One region of the Litchfieldia luteola genome, then DNA from elsewhere that is predicted to be linked to it. Evidence: predicted binding sites of a transcription regulator. Region 1 holds the regulator's gene; each other region holds the start of a gene.
What was found. The regulator Rex, encoded in region 1, represses fermentation and respiration genes when NADH is low (regulators of the CRP and FNR family bind a similar motif). The targets are predictions, from matches to a motif close to TTGTGAAATATTTCACAA.

Region 1 (5,324 bases):
AAAAAAATTTTAATACCCAGCAAAATTTTCCACACCCTTCTAGATTATGTCACACCAACGGAATTCTAAACTAGAAATGTTAAAAATTTATCTATTTTTCCTTTTTCTACTTTATCTACTAAGTCTAAAATCATAATAGTAAGAGAAGCAGAGTATTATATGGTAAAATACTATTGTATTTTTAATTCATAGTAACTAAAAAGGAGACCTTACATTTGGAGAAACGTTATTGGTATGTCATTTTGACTTATATAGTAATGCAACTTTCTGGAATTATTGGAATTCCGATATTATTATACTTTGGGTTCGGTGGAGAAGATTATGATACAGCCTTCACTCTCGCATCTACATACTGGCTAATTATTAGCTTCTTTGCAGCTTTACTAATGATTTTATATATATTACGACAAGATATAAAAGACAGACATTTAGCTGATCAGCGTTCTTCAGGGGCGAGTGCAGTAGGATGGGCTGTTGGTGGGGTATTTTTAGCCATGTTTGCTCAAGGTATCGCTGCTAGTATTGAAATAAACCTTCTTGGTATTGAACCTGGCTCAGAGAACACTCAACAAATTATCCAACTGATAAAGACTACACCTTTACTGATTATCGTTACATCTATTATCGGACCTATTCTTGAGGAGATTATTTTTAGAAAAATTATTTTTGGATCATTTTATCGAAAATTCAATTTCTGGATCTCTGCTTTCCTAAGTTCAGTTATCTTTGCACTTGTTCATATGGAACCAGAGCACTTGTTATTATATTCAGCTATGGGCTTTACCTTTGCATTTCTTTACGTAAAGACAGGGCGTTTGCTTGTACCTATATTCGCTCATGTAGCCATGAATACACTTGTCGTAGTCGTGCAAACTATTTTTGCAGAGGATATTGAAAGGATTATGAAAGAAGCAGAGAAAATGCAATCTTTCATATCTTTCTTATTATAGGTTAACGGAACTTCACTGGAGGACTTACAATGCGTCGAACATCACCCTTTTTCATGGGAATTATGTATACACTAATGGGATTACTATTCACTTATTTAGCCGTAGAAAGTGTTGAAGATACAATCTGGAATTTTGGAACCATTCTACTGATCGCTGTAGCTACTTTTGACTTTGGAGTAGCCATTCGAATGTTTTCCTTAAATAATAAAATCAAACAGCTTAAAAATAAATAAACCTCCCAAATCGGGAGGTTTATTTTTGTTCATTTTGATAGAGCATTTCTGCTTTCTTCGCTTTCCGATATGCACCTTTAGATACAAGAATACTGATTTCATATAGTCCAAACAACGGAAGAGTTACCATCATATGTGACAACAGTTCAGGTGGAGTTATAAACGCTCCAATGACTAAGAGGACAAAGTACGCATACTTTCGTACTTTCACCAAAAACATTGGAGTTACAATTCCAAGCCTTGTTAAAAACATAATAACTACTGGCATTTGGAAAAGTAGCCCAAATGGAAGAGTTAGTTGAAAAAGAAACTGAAAGTACTCATTAATTCCGATCACTTGATTTATGTCTAACCGATCAGCAAGTCTTCCCATAAAGTCAAAAACGAACGGGAAAAGAATAAAGTAAGAAAAGGAAATACCCACTAGAAACAGAAATACAGAAATGGGAATATAACTCAAGGTTACTTTGCGTTCTTTTTCGTAAAGTCCTGGACTAATGAAAGCCCATAATTGATATAAGATAATGGGTGAAGTGATTACAAATGCTATAATAAAAGCAAATTGCATATATATTTTAATTGGGTCCGCAGGGCGAAACGAGTTCATCGTTAATTCCTTAGCTTCGTCCGCATGTTGTAAATATACAATTATCGGTTCTGCTAAGAAAAAGCCACCAACCATAGCCAGGAAAAAGAAAACGACTATATATATCAGTCGTTTTCGAAGCTCACCTATATGGTCATATACGGACATTTCTTTTTCTGTCATAATGAATCATCCTAACCACAACTAAAGCATTTTAAATCAAAAGTTATTTTAGTTCTTCATTTTTCTTTTTGTCCTCGTCTTCATCATCAGCTAAACCTTTTGTTGCGTTCTTAAATTCACGAAGTGTATTACCCGCTGCTTTTCCAAGCTCAGGTAATTTTCTAGGTCCAAAAATTAATAGTGCTACAAACACGATTAGTAGAAGGCTTCCAATTCCAATATTCGGCATATCCTTCACCTCCTTTAAAGGGATTCTTATTTATTCACTTGGATAATGTTTTAAGAAGTATACGAGTGACTGTAATTCTACTGCTAAATCAATATGATGTACCCTAATGTGCTCCGGAACATTTATTCGAGCTGGGGTAAAGTTCAATATTCCCTTTATCCCTTTTTGTATTAAGCGGTCTGTGATCGGTTGAGCTGACCCAACAGGTACAGTTAATATAGCAACCGTTACATTTTCAGGTAAACGTTCCTCTAGTTCATCTAAATGATAGACTGATACGCCACCAACTTCTGTTCCGATTTTTGATTGATCTACATCAAAAGCCAATTCTATTTTAGTATTATTGTTTTTAGAGAAGTTATAGTGCAAAAATGCAGTTCCTAAATTACCTACTCCAATTAACGTTACTGCAGTTAATTCATCTTGATCTAACGTTTTTCTGAAAAAGGATAACAGATAATTCACATTGTATCCATATCCTTTTTTTCCCAACGCTCCAAAATAGGAAAAGTCTCGGCGAATTGTTGCTGAATCCACTTTTACTGCCTCACTCAGTTCTGCAGAGGAAACTCTTAACTTTCCTGAGGCATGTAGGTTCTTTAAAAATCTATAGTATAACGGTAATCTTTTAGCAGTTGCTTGTGGTATTTTTGATTGATCTATATTCAACTTTCATCCCCCACATTCAAACCATCTAAAAGGCTTTCATCTCTTTTAAAGTCTCCGTTTTTACCACCTGTTTTTTCTATTAAGAAAGTAGGACCGATGATCATCCCTTTATCGACTGCTTTACACATGTCATATACAGTTAAGGCTGTTGCAGATGCAGCAGTTAGAGCTTCCATCTCAACACCCGTACTTCCCTTTGTCTTAACTTCAACACGTATAAGCAGATGATATTCTTCTTCTTCATTCTTCCAATTAAATGAAATATCTACCCCTTTTAATGCAAGTGGGTGACACATTGGAATAATATCAGAGGTTTTTTTGGCAGCCATAATTCCTGCTACTTGAGCAACAGCTAGCACATCACCCTTTTTAATTGCATTTTGGGTTATCTTTTCGTATATCTCTTTATTTACTTGAACACTCGACTTTGCAATTGCAGTCCGAATGGTACTCGTTTTATCTGTAATGTCTACCATTTTGGCACGACCTTGATCATTAAAATGAGTGAAAGACGACATATAAATCTCCTCCCATAGTAGACTATACACTATTTTACCTCGTCTGTCTTATGAAGTTCTGTGATTTATTTCACTTTCTTAGTTGCATCCTAATAAAATCCATATCGTTAAAGGAAAGAGTTTGTTCAAAGTTTTGACACAATTGTGATATGGGTATTTTTAGTATTACTCTAATGCTGTATAATAAGTTGCCCTCTCAAGCTCTGATAAGATACACTTAGCTTATACTAAGAGGTGAATAAACATGATTTTATTACAAGTAAATCAGCTAAAAAAATACTTTGGTGCTGATCTTATTTTATCTAATATAAAACTAGAAGTACAATCAAGAGATAGAATTGCCCTTGTAGGAAGAAATGGTGCGGGTAAATCTACACTACTAAAAATTATTTCCGGGCAAATGTCCCATGATGGTGGAGAAATCATTAAGCCAAAAAACCTCTCAATCAACTACTTAGCACAAGATACAGGTCTCGAATCAAGTCTGTCAATTTGGAATGAGATGTTGACTGTCTTTGCACCATTGAAAAAACTAGAAGCTGACCTAAGAGAACTTGAACAGAAAATGGGTGATCCCGATATCATCCAAAATGAAGCTAGTTATCAACGATTATTGGCTGAATATGACCAATTGCAAATAAACTTTAAAGAGCAAGGTGGCTACCAATATGAATCTGATATTAGATCCATTTTACATGGATTTAATTTCTCAGATTTTGATTACAATACGTCTATTTCATCTTTAAGTGGTGGGCAAAAGACGCGCTTAGCCTTATGTAAACTATTATTAACGAAACCTGACTTATTAATATTGGACGAGCCGACGAACCACTTAGATATTGCTACGTTAACATGGCTTGAACAATATCTGCAAGGTTATCAAGGAGCAATTCTCATCGTATCCCATGATCGCTATTTCCTGGATAAGGTTGTTAATCAGGTATATGAAATCTCTAGAACGACCTCAACAAAGTTTACTGGCAACTATAGTCATTACTTAAAACAAAAGGCTGAAAACTACGAGCTTGAGCTTAAGCGATATGAAAAGCAGCAAGATGAAGTTGCAAAACTAAAAGATTTTATTCAAAAAAACCTTGCTCGTGCATCCACAACAAAAAGAGCACAGAGCCGGAGAAAACAACTTGAAAGAATGGATATGATGTCTTCACCTCTCGGAGATGAAAAATCAGCTTCCTTTCTATTTGATATTGAAAGACAGAGTGGGAACGATGTCTTAAAAGGAGCAAATCTATCCATTGCTTATCCAGGCTCAAAGCCTACGATTAAGAATATATCATTTTCAATTAGTCGCAGTGACAGTATAGCGTTAGTCGGTCCAAATGGAATTGGAAAATCAACATTATTGAAAGCAATTATAAAAAAACTAACACCTGTTGATGGCCATTTTCAATTTGGCTCAAATGTTTCAATTGGGTATTATGACCAAGAACAGGCGAACCTGACTTCAAATAAGCGTGTCCTCAACGAGCTTTGGGATGAGTACCCTCTAAAAAATGAAAAAGATATTCGAACTGTGCTAGGAAATTTCCTATTTTCAGGAGATGATGTGTTAAAAACTGTATCCACTTTAAGTGGTGGTGAAAAAGCACGTCTTGCACTAGCTAAGCTGATGATGCAGAAAGCTAATTTCTTAATACTCGACGAGCCTACTAACCACTTAGATTTAGATAGCAAGGAAGTATTAGAAAACGCCCTAGTAGACTATCCGGGTACAATTCTATTTGTTTCACATGACCGTTATTTTATCAATCGAATTGCAACTAAAATATTTGAGTTATCCACAATTTCACTTACTGAATACCTTGGTGATTATGACTATTATGTGGAAAAAAAAGCTGAGATGGTTGAATTAGAAGCCCTCGAGAAGAAACAGGTTCCACAGCAGAAAAAAGTAGAAGAGAAGACAGACAAGCTCTCCTATGAACAAGAAAAAGA
Region 2 (5,324 bases), on a different contig from region 1:
TTATTGGAATGACTGGGGATATTAGAGGCCGATTAATAATTGAAGCCGAACAAAGTGTATTTAGCGGAATCGGTGAAATGATGTTCGGGATGCCGATAGAGGGTGAAATGCTTGATTCTTTCACTGGGGAACTAGGGAACATGATTGCAGGCAATCTTTCTACACATGTTTCCCAAAAAAATATTATCATGGACATTACTCCTCCAACCGTAATTGTAGGACAATCAAAGATGTTTGGCTTTGACAAGGCATTTAGAGTTCCTGTACAGTTTGAAGATAAAAGAGAGCTTCAAATCATCTTAATGTTAGAAATTAAGTAAGGAGGTACTGTAAAAGTGCCTCCTATTATTATCTAAAATTTGGATATTTCCTTTATAATTTCTTCTCTTTTTTTATCTACCGCAGTGAAATCCATTGCTTCTTTATAATAATCCTCTAGCTTATCGTGAAGTCGTTTTGCTTCACTTAAGAAATTGGTACCTAATGTCATCTTACTTTTATAATTTGTATTAAGCTCTCCAATTTCTTTCTTACAGCGAACCTCGATGTCTGTATCCATACAGAGTTTAAACATATCAACTACTACATCTCCACTACGAAAAGGGTCAACTATGTGTGGCGCTGTTCCGTCTACAACTGAAACACCTAGCCCTGGAATAACAACCATATCTACACTATTTGGGTCAAAAGCACACTGGAAATATTCAACGGACAATCCTCTGTCTTCTGCATTTTTACCAATCTTCTTCATTAAAGTGGATTTTCCGCTTCCGGGTCTCCCTTTAATTATGAATCTTTTTTCCAGATCTTCTGTTATATTATCTATAAAATTAACTGCGCCTTTTGGAGTTGCCGCACCAAAAAATCTTTTTCTTACAGTTGGATTCTTTTCTTCTTGGAAAGGAGCGCAAAAGATGTTTTCAATTAATCCATTCGTTACTTGATCGGCCTTCTTAAAATCCATAGCTGATAAATAAATTTCTTCTCTATCTAAATGGATTTTCTTCGCTTCAGCAAACACTTTATAGGCTGCTGAGAAGTTTTCTGAAATATCATCAGTTAACTCAATAATTTCTCTTTTATTTTTTAGTAGTTGATAATCATTACGGTATTGACCTAAATCAATTACCTTTTCAACCACTCCTGGATACTTTGGTTCAACAACATGTGGAGCAGTTCCATCAACAAATCCAAGTTTCGACGAAGGAACAATAAGGCCATCAATGGAATGATTATCCGAGGAGCAATGTAAATACTCAAGACTATAGCCTTTTTCCATTAGAAATAGTCCAACTTTTCTCATGAATGTTGACTTTCCAGTACCTGGCCCACCTTTAAAAATATAAAGCTTCTCTAAGCCCTTTAGCGCTTCATCATAGAGTGAATAAAATCCCTGACTTGAATTAGATCCAGCATAGTAATTTTTGATTTGTACCATAATTAACATATACCTCCTTGTAGACACGTGCCTACAATAAGGTATGGTGCTGTTCATAAAAGTGTGATAAGTGAATTACAACTAGTTAAATCCCTTCAACATCCTAACTATCTTGCGAACTGAAAATAAGATGATCATAGCTGTTATTATGTACTCTGTTTAACTCCTCTAACTTAAATATTAATAATTCATGGTCACCATCCATGGTTAAATGATTGTCCTTCATATAGTTATGCATTGCATTTCTTGCGTTTTCTTCAGTAGTAAAGATACCCACTAAGTTTGAGCTCTCTCCGCAATCACTACAACCAATATCGACTACAACAAAATACAAATGTACCCCCTCCTTCTATATATTAAAATAGTATATCAAGATTACATAAAAAGAAACGTACCCAAGAGAGTACGTTACGACTTTGAATTAGAACTTGTATTGTGAACATTTATTTCTATCACTTTTACCTCGGCAGCACCACAGTGAAGACAACTTTTCTGTTCCACCTCAATAAAGGTTAAACAATTCGAACAATAATATTTAATCAAGTTTATCACCTTTCTTTCCTACAATATATGCAATACTGTAGTTAAAACGTTAAGCAAAGATTTTCAAACAGCCAAAATCGTAGATAACCATAGTTAAAAATAAATTTATAGTTCTGTAGATAAGTTTGAAACTTTCTCTAATATGTGTTCGTCTAATTAGTATCCCTATCTTTTTTTATATAAGTGAAGGCTCCTAGTATCTAGCTAGGAGCCTTTTCTTTGTTTTTGGACGTTTCCTCCAAACTTCACTTGTCACATTATGTTCACAAATACCCCCATAACAATGTGATATATATCACTGATGTTTCAATTTTTCCCTATTAAAATAGTGAATATAGAAGGAATGAACAATTTATGACATCCTTTAAAGCACCTAGTTTTTCATTTATTTTTTTGTATTATGAAAGTGTAATCATTGATAATTTTTAAGGGGGTTGAATGACTATGCCGAAAATTGAAACTGAAAAGAAAATTAAAGTGGAAGATAGTTCTTCATTGAAGGGAACATTAGCTTCGGTATTCTTACTAGGTTTTTTCCTAATAGTAACATGGGTGGGTGTTTACTTCCTATTTTTAGACCGTGTTCACAACTTATAGTCAAGAATTTTTATGGTACTTAACTTTTTAATTACTCATGTTTTGGAAGGGGAGAAGAAACGCAATGCATATGCATAAATTTGAGAAAATTTGGTTGACGTTTGGTATTGGAACACTTTTAGTATTTTTAACAACCGTAGGCGTTGGTGCTTTTTATATGGGTACACAGCCTGCTAGCTGTCTAGTAACGATTGATCCTGAAAAGGTTCGTGAAACGGCACCTTTTGATAACCCTGGTTTAAGGCACATAGAAGGTAACAAATATGAATTAAACATTGTTACTTCAGCTTTTGCTTTTACACCAAATCAGATCCAAATTCCTAAAGGGGCTGAAGTGGTAATCAACGTAACGACAACGGATGTTGTTCACGGATTCCAAGTTGCCGGAACTAATATCAATATGATGGTTCATCCTGGATACATTAACACTTACACTCAAAAGTTCGATAAAACTGGAGAATATTTAATTCTATGTAACGAATATTGTGGAGCTGGACACCACTTAATGAGTGCGAAAATTGAGGTGGTAGAACAATGATGAATACTGTATCAAAGGTTAATTCGCGTGACGGCAAACTGGCAATGGCCCATATTTATGTAGCATTTATCGCTTTATTTCTAGGTGGTTTTGCTGGTTTATTACAAACTCTAGTCCGTTCAGGAGAATTCACATTACCTGCGGGTATTGGATATTATCAATTACTTACTGTTCATGGTGTATTATTAGGTCTTGTACTTACTACATTCTTTATAATAGGTTTTCTTTTCGCATCGTTAAGTAAGACAGCGGGAACATTGTCTGATAAGGTTCGACTATCAGGCTGGATTGGTTTTTGGTTTATGACAGTAGGAACATCTATGACTGCTACTACAATTTTATTAGGTAAGGCTTCAGTCCTTTATACTTTCTATGCACCTCTAATGGCTCATCCGGCATTTTATCTTGGATTAACACTAGTTGTTGTAGGAAGCTGGATTAGCGGATTTGGAATGTTTTCACACTTTGGAAAATGGAAAAAAGCTAATCCTGGTGCTGTTACACCTTTACTTGCTTTTATGGCAGTTATTACTATGATTCTTTGGTTAGTGGCGACATTAGGAGTTGCTGCTGCTGTATTAATTCAATTTTTACCATGGTCACTAGGACTAGTGGAAACAATAGATGTATTGATTAGTAGAACACTATTCTGGTATTTTGGTCACCCACTAGTATATTTCTGGTTACTGCCTGCCTATATGGCTTGGTATGTTGTTATACCTAAAGTTATTGGTGCAAAAATATTCTCAGATGCTTTAGCTAGACTTTCATTTGTGCTATTCTTACTATTCTCAATTCCTGTTGGATTTCACCATCAGTTAACTGAACCAGGTATTGATCCAGCATGGAAATTTTTACAAGTTGTGTTAACATTTATGGTAATTATCCCTTCACTAATGACAGCATTCTCAATGTTTGCAACGTTCGAAATGTATGGAAGATCTAAAGGAGCAACTGGTCTTTTCGGATGGTTTAGAAAATTACCATGGGGAGATGCACGTTTCTTCGCACCGTTTATGGGTATGTTAATCTTTATTCCAGCAGGTGCCGGTGGTGTCATTAATGCATCTCACCAAATGAACCAAGTTGTTCATAATACAATTTGGGTGACAGGCCACTTTCACTTAACTGTAGCAACAACTGTATTACTAACGTTCTTTGGAATTGCTTATTGGTTAATTCCACATATTACTGGCCGTGTATTAACAAAAGCTATGAATAAGTTGGCGATTGTACAAACAATCGTGTGGGTTGTAGGTATGGCATTTATGTCTACTGCAATGCACTTTGCAGGTCTACTAGGAGCACCAAGACGTTCATCATTCTCAACGTACGGTGATTCAGCACAAGCAGCTGAATGGATTCCTTATCAAATCGCCCAGGCGATTGGTGGATCAATTCTATTTATAGGAATTATCTTAGTTTTAGTTATCGTTATTAACCTTGCTTTCTTTGCGCCTAAAGGTGAAACTGAATTCCCTGTAGGTGAAGTAGCAGACACAGCTGAAAGAACACCTATGATTCTAGAAAATTGGAAGGTATGGGTAGGAGTGTTAGTCGCCCTAATCCTAATTGCTTACACAATTCCTTTCATAGATATGATTCAAAATGCACCTCCAGGTTCAAAAGGATTTAATAATTTATTGTAATAAAAAAACTCTCCTTCATCGGAGAGTTTTTTAAAATCTTTATAAATGATATACGCCACTGTATTTTTCTTCTAAATAGCTTATTAAATGTGAGGCATTTAAGCCTTCTCCTGTAACCTCATTTAGAATCTCAAGTGGCTTTTTTAATTTACCATGCTGATGAACTTTCTCAGTCATCCACTCTTTAATAGGTTGTAAATTACCTTCCTCTAGTAGAGTATCATAATTCGGTAAATCCTTTAACATCGCTTGCTTTAATTGGGCTGCATACATATAGCCTAAGGCATAAGATGGAAAATACCCGAAGCTACCTCCTGCCCAATGAACGTCCTGTAGGACTCCTTTTGCATCATTTTCCGGCGTAATCCCCAGATATTCCTCATATTTTGCATTCCAGATCTTAGGCAAGTCTTTAACTTCAATCTCATCATTGAATAGACCTTTTTCAATTTCATAACGAACCATGACATGAAGTGGATAAGTTAATTCATCTGCTTCAATACGAATAAAGGAAGGTTTTGATTCGTTAATACCACGATAAAAATCTTCAATTGAGATA
Region 3 (5,324 bases), on a different contig from region 1:
TGAATAATACGTTTAAGTTGGTAGCGGTCGTTGATGCCGCAGCAGTGGTTAGGACTCGGTAAATGACCCACGGCTGACGTCCTGTACACGCAAATACCCACCCAAACTCAATCGCAAGTACTGCCAATGGACCCATGGTCACTAGTCCCCAAAGCATCCACTTCGGATAGTAGTCTTTCTTTAGTATTTTTCGCCAAGCAAACACGAAAAGCGGTACTAAGATCAGCAGAGTGCCAATCCCAACCATTGCATTAAATAAGGTATGGACAAATAGCGGAGGCCACATTGCTTCTGGAAAATCATTTAACCCTACAACAACTGTGTCAAAGCTATCTCCAGCAAGATAACTCAGTGCCCAAGGAATTTCGATTCCCCACTTTATGGTCTGTGTTTCTCTATCCGTAAAACCACCAATGGCAAGTGGTGCATGTGATTGTGTCTCAAATAACCCTTCCGCAGCAGCAAGCTTCTCAGGTTGGTATTCATGTAAATATTGCGCGGCTTCATGTCCATTTGTCGCGGTAAAAAAGGCGAAGATTCCACCAACAATTAGGCTTATCTTTAGTGCTTTTTTATGAAAGTTATAGACGCGCGATCCTGCTTCATTTTTCATCATTTTATAAGCAGCCACTGATGTCACAACAAACGCCCCAACCACGTACGCTGATAAAGCAACATGCCCGGCTGTTACGAAGAAGCTTGGGTTAAAAAAAGCAGCCCACGGATCAATATCAACATACTGACCATTTTCATAACGGAATCCTCTTGGTGTCCCTTGGAAGGCATGGACATTTGTAATTAATACAGCTGAAGCTAGTGCTCCAATAGCTACTAGGGTCAAGCTTAGAATCCGCATCCACGGAGCAATTCTTTCGGCAGCGTATACATAGATTGACATGAAGAGTGCCTCAATAAAAAATGCATACATTTCAATTTGGAAAGGCAGAGGCATTACTCGACCGACCACTTCCATAAAACCGGGCCAAAGCAGAGATAACTGCACGCCGGCAATCGTTCCTGTCGGAATACCAACTCCCAACAGTACCGCAAAGGTTTTCGTCCAACGCTTGGCCATTACCACATACTCTTGATCCTTTGTTTTTTGATAAAGAAGCTCTGCAATTAACATCATCAATGGCAGGCCGACCCCTATCGTTGCAAAAATGATATGAAAGGCCATCGTTGTCCCGAATAATGAACGGGCTAACAGTAAGTCATCCATCTTACATACATCCTCTCGTGAGAGCCATGGGGACAGTCCCCCTGGTTCCTATCGTGATAACATCTTGATAATTATTTCCAATTAAACCATTAATATGTAAAAAATTTTTTCGTTGTGGAGGTGCCAAAGGGAGGTGCCAAGGTGGTGCCAAGGGGACGGTTCTCCTGGCCCCATGTCCACCAGTCTCAGTGCCTGTTTCCTTGCTCTTTTTTTGAATGAAACAAATTGTTCAAATCTTTATGAATAGATTGTGAACTAATTCACAAGTATATTGTGAAACCCTTCACAATCGATTATGATTTAAGTGTAAAGAAAAACAAATAAATCCTTCAAGGAGAGGATCAAAATGATTAACAACTTCTTAAGAGAAAACCGTATCGTAGCTGGAGCTTTAGCACTTATTCGTATATTTCTTGGTTGGAGCTGGATGACAGCAGGTTGGGGAAAAATTACTGGTGGATTTGATGCAGGTGGATATCTAGGAAATGCTGTTGCAAATCCAGTACTAGATAAAGGAACTGGTGAAGCCATCTACCCAATGTATAACGCGTTCATAGAAGGTTTTGCACTTCCGAATGTTGGACTAATCAATTTCTTAATACCTTGGGGAGAATTCCTAGTAGGTCTTGGATTACTTCTAGGTTGCTTAACAACTGCAGCTGCATTCTTCGGGCTAATGATGAACTTCATGTTCATGTTCGCTGGTACAGTGAGCACAAACCCTGAAATGATCTTACTTGGTGTGATTGTCCTAGCTGCAGGTGCTAACGCTGGCCGCTACGGTGCAGACTACTTCGTACTACCATATTTAAGAAAAGTAGCTAACTTCAAAATCAACAAAAATGATAAAACAGGCACTACTACAGGCACTGTAGAAGAAAAACTTGCTTAGTTTGATTCCTCCATTGCCCTCTAACCTCCCACCATACCCGATGGTGGGGGAGGGACTTTTTGAGAGTCATATATAAACATTAAAAGGCTTAGAGATTAGTTCTCTAAGCTTTTTCAATGTTTATCGTACTTGCTAGGTAAATAAAGAGTGTTAAGGGAAATGAAATGATTCTCTGTACCATTGAAACTTTATGTGACCTATACTGTTGATTTTGCTCTTTCGAGGGCTCATAAACTCATTTATGTGACCTGTACTTGTTCATTTTGCTCTTTCGAGGGCTCATATACTCATTTATGCGACCTCTATTTGTTCTTTTTGCTCTTTCGAGGGCTCATAAACTCATTTATGCGACCTCTACTTGATCATTTTGCTCTTTCGAGGGCTCATAAACTCATTTATGTGACCTCTGCTTGATTATTTTGCTCTTTCGAGGGCTCATAAACTCATTTATGCGACCTCTACTTGATCATTTTGCTCTTTCGAGGGCTCATAAACTCATTTATCCGACCTCCATTTGTTCTTTTTGCTCTTTCGAGGGCTCATATACTCATTTATGCGACCTCTATTTGTTCTTTTTGCTCTTTCGAGGGCTCATAAACTCATTTATGTGACTTCTACTTGATCATTTTGCTCTTTCGAGGGCTCATAAACTCACTTACGCCATCATATTATTGCAAATTTACTCCTATACCCATCTACCAGGATTATTTCAATAAAAAAATCCCGCCATTTTCTTAGCAGGATCCATCATCTATTTTAAATTATATAAGCTGCGATCCTAGTTTGTAAGGGATAAAAAATGCTTGGCTTATACATTATTCTCTATTTTTGCATTACGCGAGATTCTAGTTGTTCTGTAAGGTTCCTCTTACGTAATTCTTCTTCTAACATAGAAATGAACTCATGACTCAACTTCAATTCTATGGCACTATAATAAGCTTCAATTAACTTCGAATCTGATATCTTCAACTCTAGATTTACCCCTTTGTCTTTATTATTACTCTCTAGAAGTAATGATAGCATTAGCTAGTCAACCTGGCTCAGGCACTGCTTTGTTCTCTAAAACTTGTATGGCTTTTGATAAGCATTCATGGTAAAAATCTTCTTTACCTTCGAGTCCTTTACCAGCTATTGCTTGTTTTATTCTTATATAATTATCAATGATGTGCTCTGATTTCATGCCACGGCTGGTTAATAGTGTGTTTAACCACTCCGTATAATCAAGGAACGCTTGGTCATTGTTTAATTTATAGGCCACTTCAAGTGTATTAAAATGATGCTGATTGTCTTCACGGCATTTCTTTTTACCATGTTCACCGAATCTTGTAAGTAATTCGGGATAAGCAGCGTAAATATCGGATACAACCTCATCAATAATTGAATCTATGTTATAGGTGCTCATGTTGCCACCACCTTATATTGTTCCACTTTTGGTATCACTTGTGCAAGTTCTTGGTCCGGGTATTTTTTTTCAAGCTCATGAATTTTCTTAAATTCTTCACTTGTTACCCATTTCATATAACTCTCCTTCGTGTCGAAGGTTAATTGTACAGTTAAATAGTTTGGTTTCTTTTGATTTTGCAATAGCTGAAATTGCAAAAAACCCTTCTGCTTTGTCCACTGAGCGAGAACGGTTTTTATAGATCTGTATAACTTCCTCCACCTTATCCATTGCTGGAATTTCAAAGGTTGAATGAACAATATACACTTGCTTCATCTCCAAATCTATAGTTCTATCGGAAGTACAATAATAAAAGTAGACCCTTCACCAGGTTTACTTAGCACTTCAATAATACCACCATGGTTTTGAATAATTTTCAGACAAACAGCTAACCCAATGCCTGTCCCTTTTTCTTTTGTAGTAAAAAACGGAGTGAACAGTCTTTTCTTTGTTTCCATGTCCATACCTTTCCCATTATCTTGGACAGATATTTGCAGGGTATTTTTTGTAAGCAGGGTTCGGATGGTGATTTGACCATTTCCTGTATTTTCACTACCTTCAATGGCATCAAAAGCATTCGTAATTAAGTTATACATGACTTGCTTGATTTGCTTTGGATCGATGTCTATTACAGGGAGGATTTGTTCCTTCATATAATTTAATTCACAATGGAAATTTGAAGCTAAGCCTTGAGTAGAGTTGATCACTTCTATGATCATTTTTTGAATATTGACTTGCTCCACTTCAGGTACTGAAGGATTAGTAGTGCTCAGGTATTGATAGATTAGGTTATTTGCATGATCAACCTCTTCTAATGCAATATCTGCATAGTGGTCCTTTTCTACCTCAATTAGATATGGCTTCAGCAATTGAAGGAATCCACGAATACTTACTAGTGGTCTCTTTAACTCATTCGCGATACTAGCTGCCATTTTCCCGAAATTATTGAGGTTCTCATGGTGCATGACGACCTGTTCCATTTTCTTCAACGTATTTTCCATTTGCTCTTGTTTTTCTAACAATGTAAGATTCTCAGTTTCTAGTTGTTTTTCAAGCTTTGAAATAATCGCTTGAATCTGTTGGATGCTTTCTTGTTTTTCAATACAAAAAACAAAGATTCGAGCATCGCCTTCCCACTGAGTATATACATCATACAGAAGAAGAGAGTGATTTTTAGTCATTAAATTCAGTTCCATTTTTGAGCTAGCAAATACAGGTTTCATAAAGCGTTCTGCTTTTTTCCGACTGCCAAAGTCTACCAATTCTAAAAAGTTAGCTGCGGCTGGGAACTGACTTAATGCCTCTTCAGATCCTCCTGTTATGTTAAAATCAGCATCGATCACAAAAAACGGAAACGGAATAAACTCAAACGATTTTTTAAGTAATTGCATGTGGTTGATTACACAGCTTGTTATCTAAAAGCAATGCTTCAAGGTTGTATAAGTCTTTTAGTACAAGGACATTTTCAGGACAATCGCTTTCTAAATGATACAAGGATGTGATTCTCCCTCCTACGATAATTTTTGGTTCATACTCCAATTGGTCTATTCTTTTTAAAAATTCCGTAAGCGCTGGAAGATTGTAAATAAGGGAGACAGATATCCCAATCACATCTGGTCTCCATCTATTGGCATATATAATAGAATCATTAGTTGGTAGATTTGCTCCAAGATAACGAGTATCCCACCCATGTTCTTTGAACAAAGATGATACTAGCTTCATTCCTAGAGAATGTTGTTCTCCTTCGATGCAAAAGAGCATTGCCTTCG
Region 4 (5,324 bases), on a different contig from region 1:
ACTTCGTGCAAAAATAGATATGTCTTCTCCTAATATTAACCTGAGAGATCCTGTCATTTATCGTATTTCACATGCAACTCACCATAATACTGGTGATAAATGGTGCATCTATCCTATGTACGCATATGCACATCCACTTGAGGATGCGATTGAAGGAATTACTCATTCTATTTGTACGTTAGAGTTTGAAGATCAACGCCCATTATACAACTGGGTTGTTGAACATTGTGAAATGGATGCGAAACCACAGCAAATTGAATTTGCTCGTTTGAATGTAACGAACACTGTCATGAGTAAGCGTAAGCTAAAGCAATTAGTTGATGAAAAGTATGTGGATGGCTGGGATGACCCACGTATGCCAACTATCTCAGGTCTTCGCCGTAAAGGCTATACACCAGAATCTATTCGTAATTTCTGTCGTGAAACAGGTGTGGCAAAAAACTATGGTGTAGTAGATGTTCAAATGATGGAGCACTTTATCCGTGAAGATTTAAAACTGAAAGCACCACGTACAATGGGTGTTTTAAAGCCATTAAAAGTTGTGATCACGAATTATCCTGAAAATCAGGTTGAAATGCTTGATGCAGAAATTAACCCAGAAGTTCCGGAAATGGGTACTCGTCAAATTCCATTCTCTAGAGAAATTTATATTGAACAAGATGACTTCATGGAGGATCCTCCTAAAAAGTACTTCCGACTGTTTCCAGGGAACGAGGTTAGACTTAAGCATGCTTATTTTATAAAATGTGAAGAAGTTATCAAGGACGATGAAGGCAATGTGGTAGAGCTTCGTTGTACGTATGATCCTGAGACAAAGAGTGGTACAGGATTTACAGGACGTAAAGTTAAAGGAACACTTCACTGGGTCGAGGCAACTCAAGCAATCGCTGCCGAATATCGAATTTATGAGCCTTTAATTCTTGATGAAGAGCAAGGTGAGGGTGAATCCTTCTTGGATAATGTTAATCCAAATTCGCTTGAAATTGTTCAAGGCTTTGTTGAACCAAATATGAAAGATGCAAAGCCACAAGATAAATTTCAATTCTTTAGACATGGCTATTTCAATGTTGACCCTAAGCATACGACTGAAGAAAAACTCGTTTTTAATCAGATTGTAAGCTTAAAGAGTTCATTTAAACTTTAATATCAGATAAAAAAGCTGTTGACTAAAATCAACAGCTTTTTTGAGTTTATTCTCACATATATCCCTGAAGAGAAAGGGGAAATGACAAGTTTTGTCGTATCTATAAGTAATACTTAAATTGCCCTGGGGGTACGCCATCATGCTTGTTGAAAAATTATTACTACACGTATTGATTATTTTAATGCCAATATTCATATATAATTTTTTCTTTGCAAAAAAGCGTTTTGGTAAGTCTCCATACTTTTGTGGTATGTTACAAGGAATTTCAGTCACCCTTTGTTTGCTTTTTTCATTTGAAGCCTATGGTCTATATTGGGATCTTCGTTATGTGCCGCTTGTGTTAGCCTCTTTATATGGAGGGCCAGTGGCAAGTGTAATCGTTTTATGTGCCTATTTTGGTGTAAGAACATATATTGGCGGAGATGCATTGCCTATTGGATACCTTAGCGGGATATTAGCTGTTATGGTCCCCTTTTTATATTCTTTTAAGTTTATGAGTTATCCCGCGAAAAAAAGAATCAGGATGGCTGTATTAGTTGGTGTATGGCCAATGCTAGTAATGCTAGCAATGCTAGGTACCCATTTAGTGATAACTGGTGATGAATCTGCTGTTAACTACGACATTATTAAAAATGTATTAATATTTGGAGCGATACAGGTAGTATCAATCTGGATTGCTTCCCGAATTAATGAGTCGATGATAGAAAATGAATTGATGAAACAAGAAATAGCAAGAGCAGAAAAGCTAAACACTTTAGGGGAACTTGCTGCTTCTATTGCTCATGAAGTAAGAAACCCCTTAACAGTAGTAAAGGGATTTCTTCAGCTTATGCATAAACAGGAAAAGGGGCAAAATCATACGTATCTCACCTTGGTATTAAGTGAGCTTGGACGGGCAGAATCAATTATTAATGATTACTTAAATTTTGCTAAGCCGCAATTTGAAAAAATTGAGGAATGTAACCTTACTGAAATACTTACAGATATATCGATATTGCTAGAACCTCTTGCAAATAAAGACGGGGTGAATCTGGAGTATTCTTTGGAAGAAGATATTTATGTCATTACAGATCGCAATCAAGTTAAACAAGCATTCATTAATCTTATTAAGAATGCCATTGAGGCAACAAATGATGGTGGATGTGTATCAGTGACCCTGAAAATAGAAAATGAGCAAGCTTTTATCCTTATTCGTGATACTGGAAAAGGGATGAGTGAGGAAGAGCTATCTAGAATAGGTACATTATTTTACACAACAAGAGATAAAGGGACTGGATTAGGGACAACGGTCTCTCTAAGGATTATTGAATCGATGGGTGGGCAAATCGACTATAAAAGTGAGCAGAATGTAGGAACAGAAGTAATTGTGTTACTACCAGCCATTCAAAAAGAGTCTTCGAAATGAAGTCTTTTTTTTCGTCAATATTGTGAAGGTGTTCACAAATTCTGATTGAATTGTGATAAATGTCACACCATAAAGCTTGCTCCCATCTTAAAATATCAATATAAACAGTTTTGTGAAATAATGAGCAAACATCGATAGGAGGACTACACATGAGCAAGAAAAAGTTAGTCTTAGTTGGGAATGGAATGGCTGGTGTTAGAACAATTGAGGAAATCATTAAGCTAGCACCTGATAAATATGATATTACAATTTTTGGGGAAGAGCCGCATCCAAATTACAATAGAATTCAATTATCAAATGTTTTACAAGGGAAGACAACGCTCCAAGGTATCATTATGAATGACTGGGATTGGTATAAAGAGAACAATATTAACCTCTTAACTGGAGAAGAAGTTTTAAAGATAGAGGAGGATAAAGTTCATTCAAAGAATCATACGGTTGATTTTGATGAGCTCATTATCGCAACTGGTTCAAAACCGTTTATCTTACCTATACCAGGTGCTACTAAAGAAGGGGTCATTGGATTTAGAACAATACAAGATTGCAAGGATATGTTTGAAACTTCTACAGCCTATAAGCGAGCAGTTGTCATCGGTGGTGGTCTACTTGGACTTGAAGCTGCTAGAGGTCTACTAGATTTAGGAATGGATGTCCATGTTGTTCATTTACCATCATATTTAATGGAGAAACAGCTAGACCCAGCTGCATCAACCATGCTGCAGAAAGAGTTAGAACAACAAGGCATCAAGTTTTTAATGAACAAACAAACCGTAGAGATAGTAGGAAATACAAGAGTTGAAGGATTAAAGTTTATAGATGGCACAAGTATAGAAGCAGATCTTGTTGTTATGGCCATTGGCATAGTACCTAATTCAAACTTGGCGAAAGAAACAGGGTTATATGTTAATAGAGGAATTGTTGTAAATGACTTTATGGAAACAAATTGTGAAAATATTTTTGCTGTCGGTGAGTGTGCTGAGCATAGAGAAGTAACGTATGGTCTAGTTGCTCCACTATATGAACAAGCAAAGGTACTCGCTGCACGTATTACAGGTAAACCAACAAAACCTTATGAAGGTTCAGTTACTGGAACTCAACTAAAGGTTGCTGGTATTGACTTATTTTCAGCAGGAGAGATTTTAGATGATCCTTCTACAAAATCAATAAAGATGCATAACGAGTTTGATGGAGTCTATAAAAAGATTTTAATCCGAGAAAATCGAATCGTAGGTATCGTTTTATATGGTGATACAAGTGATAGTACAAAGCTATTTAGAATGCTTGCTAAGAAAGAAGATATCAGCAACTTAACGAGCGTAGCCATTTTAAGTAATGGAGACGGAGGCACTACTACTTCTGACGATATTTCAACAATGCCAAGTGATGAGATTGTATGTGGCTGTACTGTAGTTACAAAAGGGACAATTGTTCAGGCGGTCAAGGAACAGGGTGTAACAAGTGTAGAAGAAGTTGGTGGTTGTACGAATGCTGGACGTTCTTGTGGACGATGTAAACCACTTATTTCTAATATCCTATCCCACACATTAGGCGATCAGTTCAAGGCTACCTCTACAAAAAAATCACTTTGTGGCTGTACAACAAATAGCCGAGAAGAGATTGTAGCTGAAATAAAGGAAAAAGGATTAACAACAATTAAAGAAGTTATGTATGTGCTTGGGTGGAAAAATGAAGAAGGATGTTCGAAGTGCCGACCAGCACTGAATTATTTCTTAGGTATGATTTTCCCAGAAGAGTATATTGATGATCGTAACTCTAGGTTAGTAAATGAAAAATTGCACGCAAATATTCAAAAGGATGGCACCTATTCTGTTGTTCCAAGAATGTATGGTGGGGTAACAAGTGCACAAGATTTAAAGAAAATTGCTGAGGTAGCAGAGAAATATAATGTCCCACTTGTGAAACTGACAGGCGGTCAACGAATTGGTTTATTCGGAGTGAAAAAAGAAGACCTGACCAGTGTATGGAAAGATCTCGATATGCCTTCAGGATATGCGTATGGAAAGACTTTACGAACAGTTAAGACGTGTGTCGGATCACAGCACTGTCGATTTGGAACACAGGATTCTATGAGTCTTGGAATAGAGCTTGAGAAGAAATTTGAAAGACTTGATACACCGCACAAATTTAAAATGGGTGTATCTGCATGTCCTCGTAACTGTGCCGAAGCTGGAATAAAAGATATTGGATTTGTAGGTATCGATGGTGGTTGGGAGATTTACATTGCTGGTAATGGTGGAACAGATCTTCGTGCTGGAGACTTATTGTGTACAGTAAAAACAAAAGCTGAAGTAATGGAGATTACAGGAGCTTTCCTTCAATACTATCGTGAAAATGCAAACTATTTGGAAAGAACATCTAATTGGATTGAAAGAGTAGGACTTGATCATGTAAGACAGCTCTTAGATAACAAAGAGATGATACAAGAGTTAAATCAAAGATTGGACACATCATTAAAACGTTACATTGAGCCATGGAAAGAAGCTGTAGAAAATAACACTGTAAAAGAAACATATTATACAAAGGTGCAACTAACGTAAAAGAGAAAGGAGTAAGTCATATGCTCGGAACTAAAAGTATAGTCGAAGTTGCTAGACTAAGTGAATTGCAAGAGAGAACTGGAAGGTTGATTACAATTGGTTCTCTAGAGATTGCCTTATTTAAAACGTCACACGGCACAGTTAGAGCCCTTCAAAATAAAAGTCCACATCCTAAGGGAGGGACACTAGTCGATGGATTAGTTAGTGGAGAGTTTGT

Region 2: the regulator Rex is predicted to act here: its motif matches at 2,265-2,282, upstream of J2Z26_RS09705 (cytochrome c oxidase subunit 2A).
Region 3: the regulator Rex is predicted to act here: its motif matches at 1,471-1,488, upstream of J2Z26_RS14865 (DoxX family membrane protein).
Region 4: the regulator Rex is predicted to act here: its motif matches at 2,570-2,587, upstream of nirB (nitrite reductase large subunit NirB).

The regions. Positions count from the first base shown of each region.
Region 1 is NZ_JAGGKM010000014.1:4,958-10,281, reverse strand. Features, by position in the region: gene J2Z26_RS21630 (CPBP family intramembrane glutamic endopeptidase) at 216-950, shown strand; gene J2Z26_RS21625 (YdiK family protein) at 980-1,183, shown strand; gene tatC (twin-arginine translocase subunit TatC) at 1,203-1,952, opposite strand; gene J2Z26_RS21615 (twin-arginine translocase TatA/TatE family subunit) at 1,996-2,181, opposite strand; gene J2Z26_RS21610 (redox-sensing transcriptional repressor Rex) at 2,212-2,850, opposite strand; gene moaC (cyclic pyranopterin monophosphate synthase MoaC) at 2,847-3,368, opposite strand; gene J2Z26_RS21600 (ABC-F family ATP-binding cassette domain-containing protein) at 3,613-5,324, shown strand, end outside.
Region 2 is NZ_JAGGKM010000003.1:242,990-248,313, reverse strand. Features, by position in the region: gene J2Z26_RS09720 (chemotaxis protein CheX) at 1-320, shown strand, start outside; gene J2Z26_RS09715 (PRK06851 family protein) at 353-1,438, opposite strand; gene J2Z26_RS09710 (hypothetical protein) at 1,542-1,772, opposite strand; gene J2Z26_RS09705 (cytochrome c oxidase subunit 2A) at 2,426-2,578, shown strand; gene J2Z26_RS09700 (cytochrome c oxidase subunit II) at 2,643-3,116, shown strand; gene J2Z26_RS09695 (b(o/a)3-type cytochrome-c oxidase subunit 1) at 3,113-4,765, shown strand; gene J2Z26_RS09690 (carboxypeptidase M32) at 4,805-5,324, opposite strand, start outside.
Region 3 is NZ_JAGGKM010000005.1:45,434-50,757, reverse strand. Features, by position in the region: gene J2Z26_RS14870 (cytochrome ubiquinol oxidase subunit I) at 1-1,222, opposite strand, end outside; gene J2Z26_RS14865 (DoxX family membrane protein) at 1,569-2,114, shown strand; gene sda (sporulation histidine kinase inhibitor Sda) at 2,937-3,137, opposite strand; gene J2Z26_RS14855 (hypothetical protein) at 3,145-3,516, opposite strand; partial or broken gene J2Z26_RS14850 (antibiotic biosynthesis monooxygenase family protein) at 3,513-3,822, opposite strand; gene J2Z26_RS14845 (two-component system sensor histidine kinase NtrB) at 3,840-4,946, opposite strand; gene J2Z26_RS14840 (cobalamin B12-binding domain-containing protein) at 4,933-5,324, opposite strand, start outside.
Region 4 is NZ_JAGGKM010000006.1:157,241-162,564, reverse strand. Features, by position in the region: gene J2Z26_RS17525 (glutamine--tRNA ligase/YqeY domain fusion protein) at 1-1,144, shown strand, start outside; gene J2Z26_RS17520 (ATP-binding protein) at 1,284-2,549, shown strand; gene nirB (nitrite reductase large subunit NirB) at 2,699-5,107, shown strand; gene nirD (nitrite reductase small subunit NirD) at 5,128-5,324, shown strand, end outside.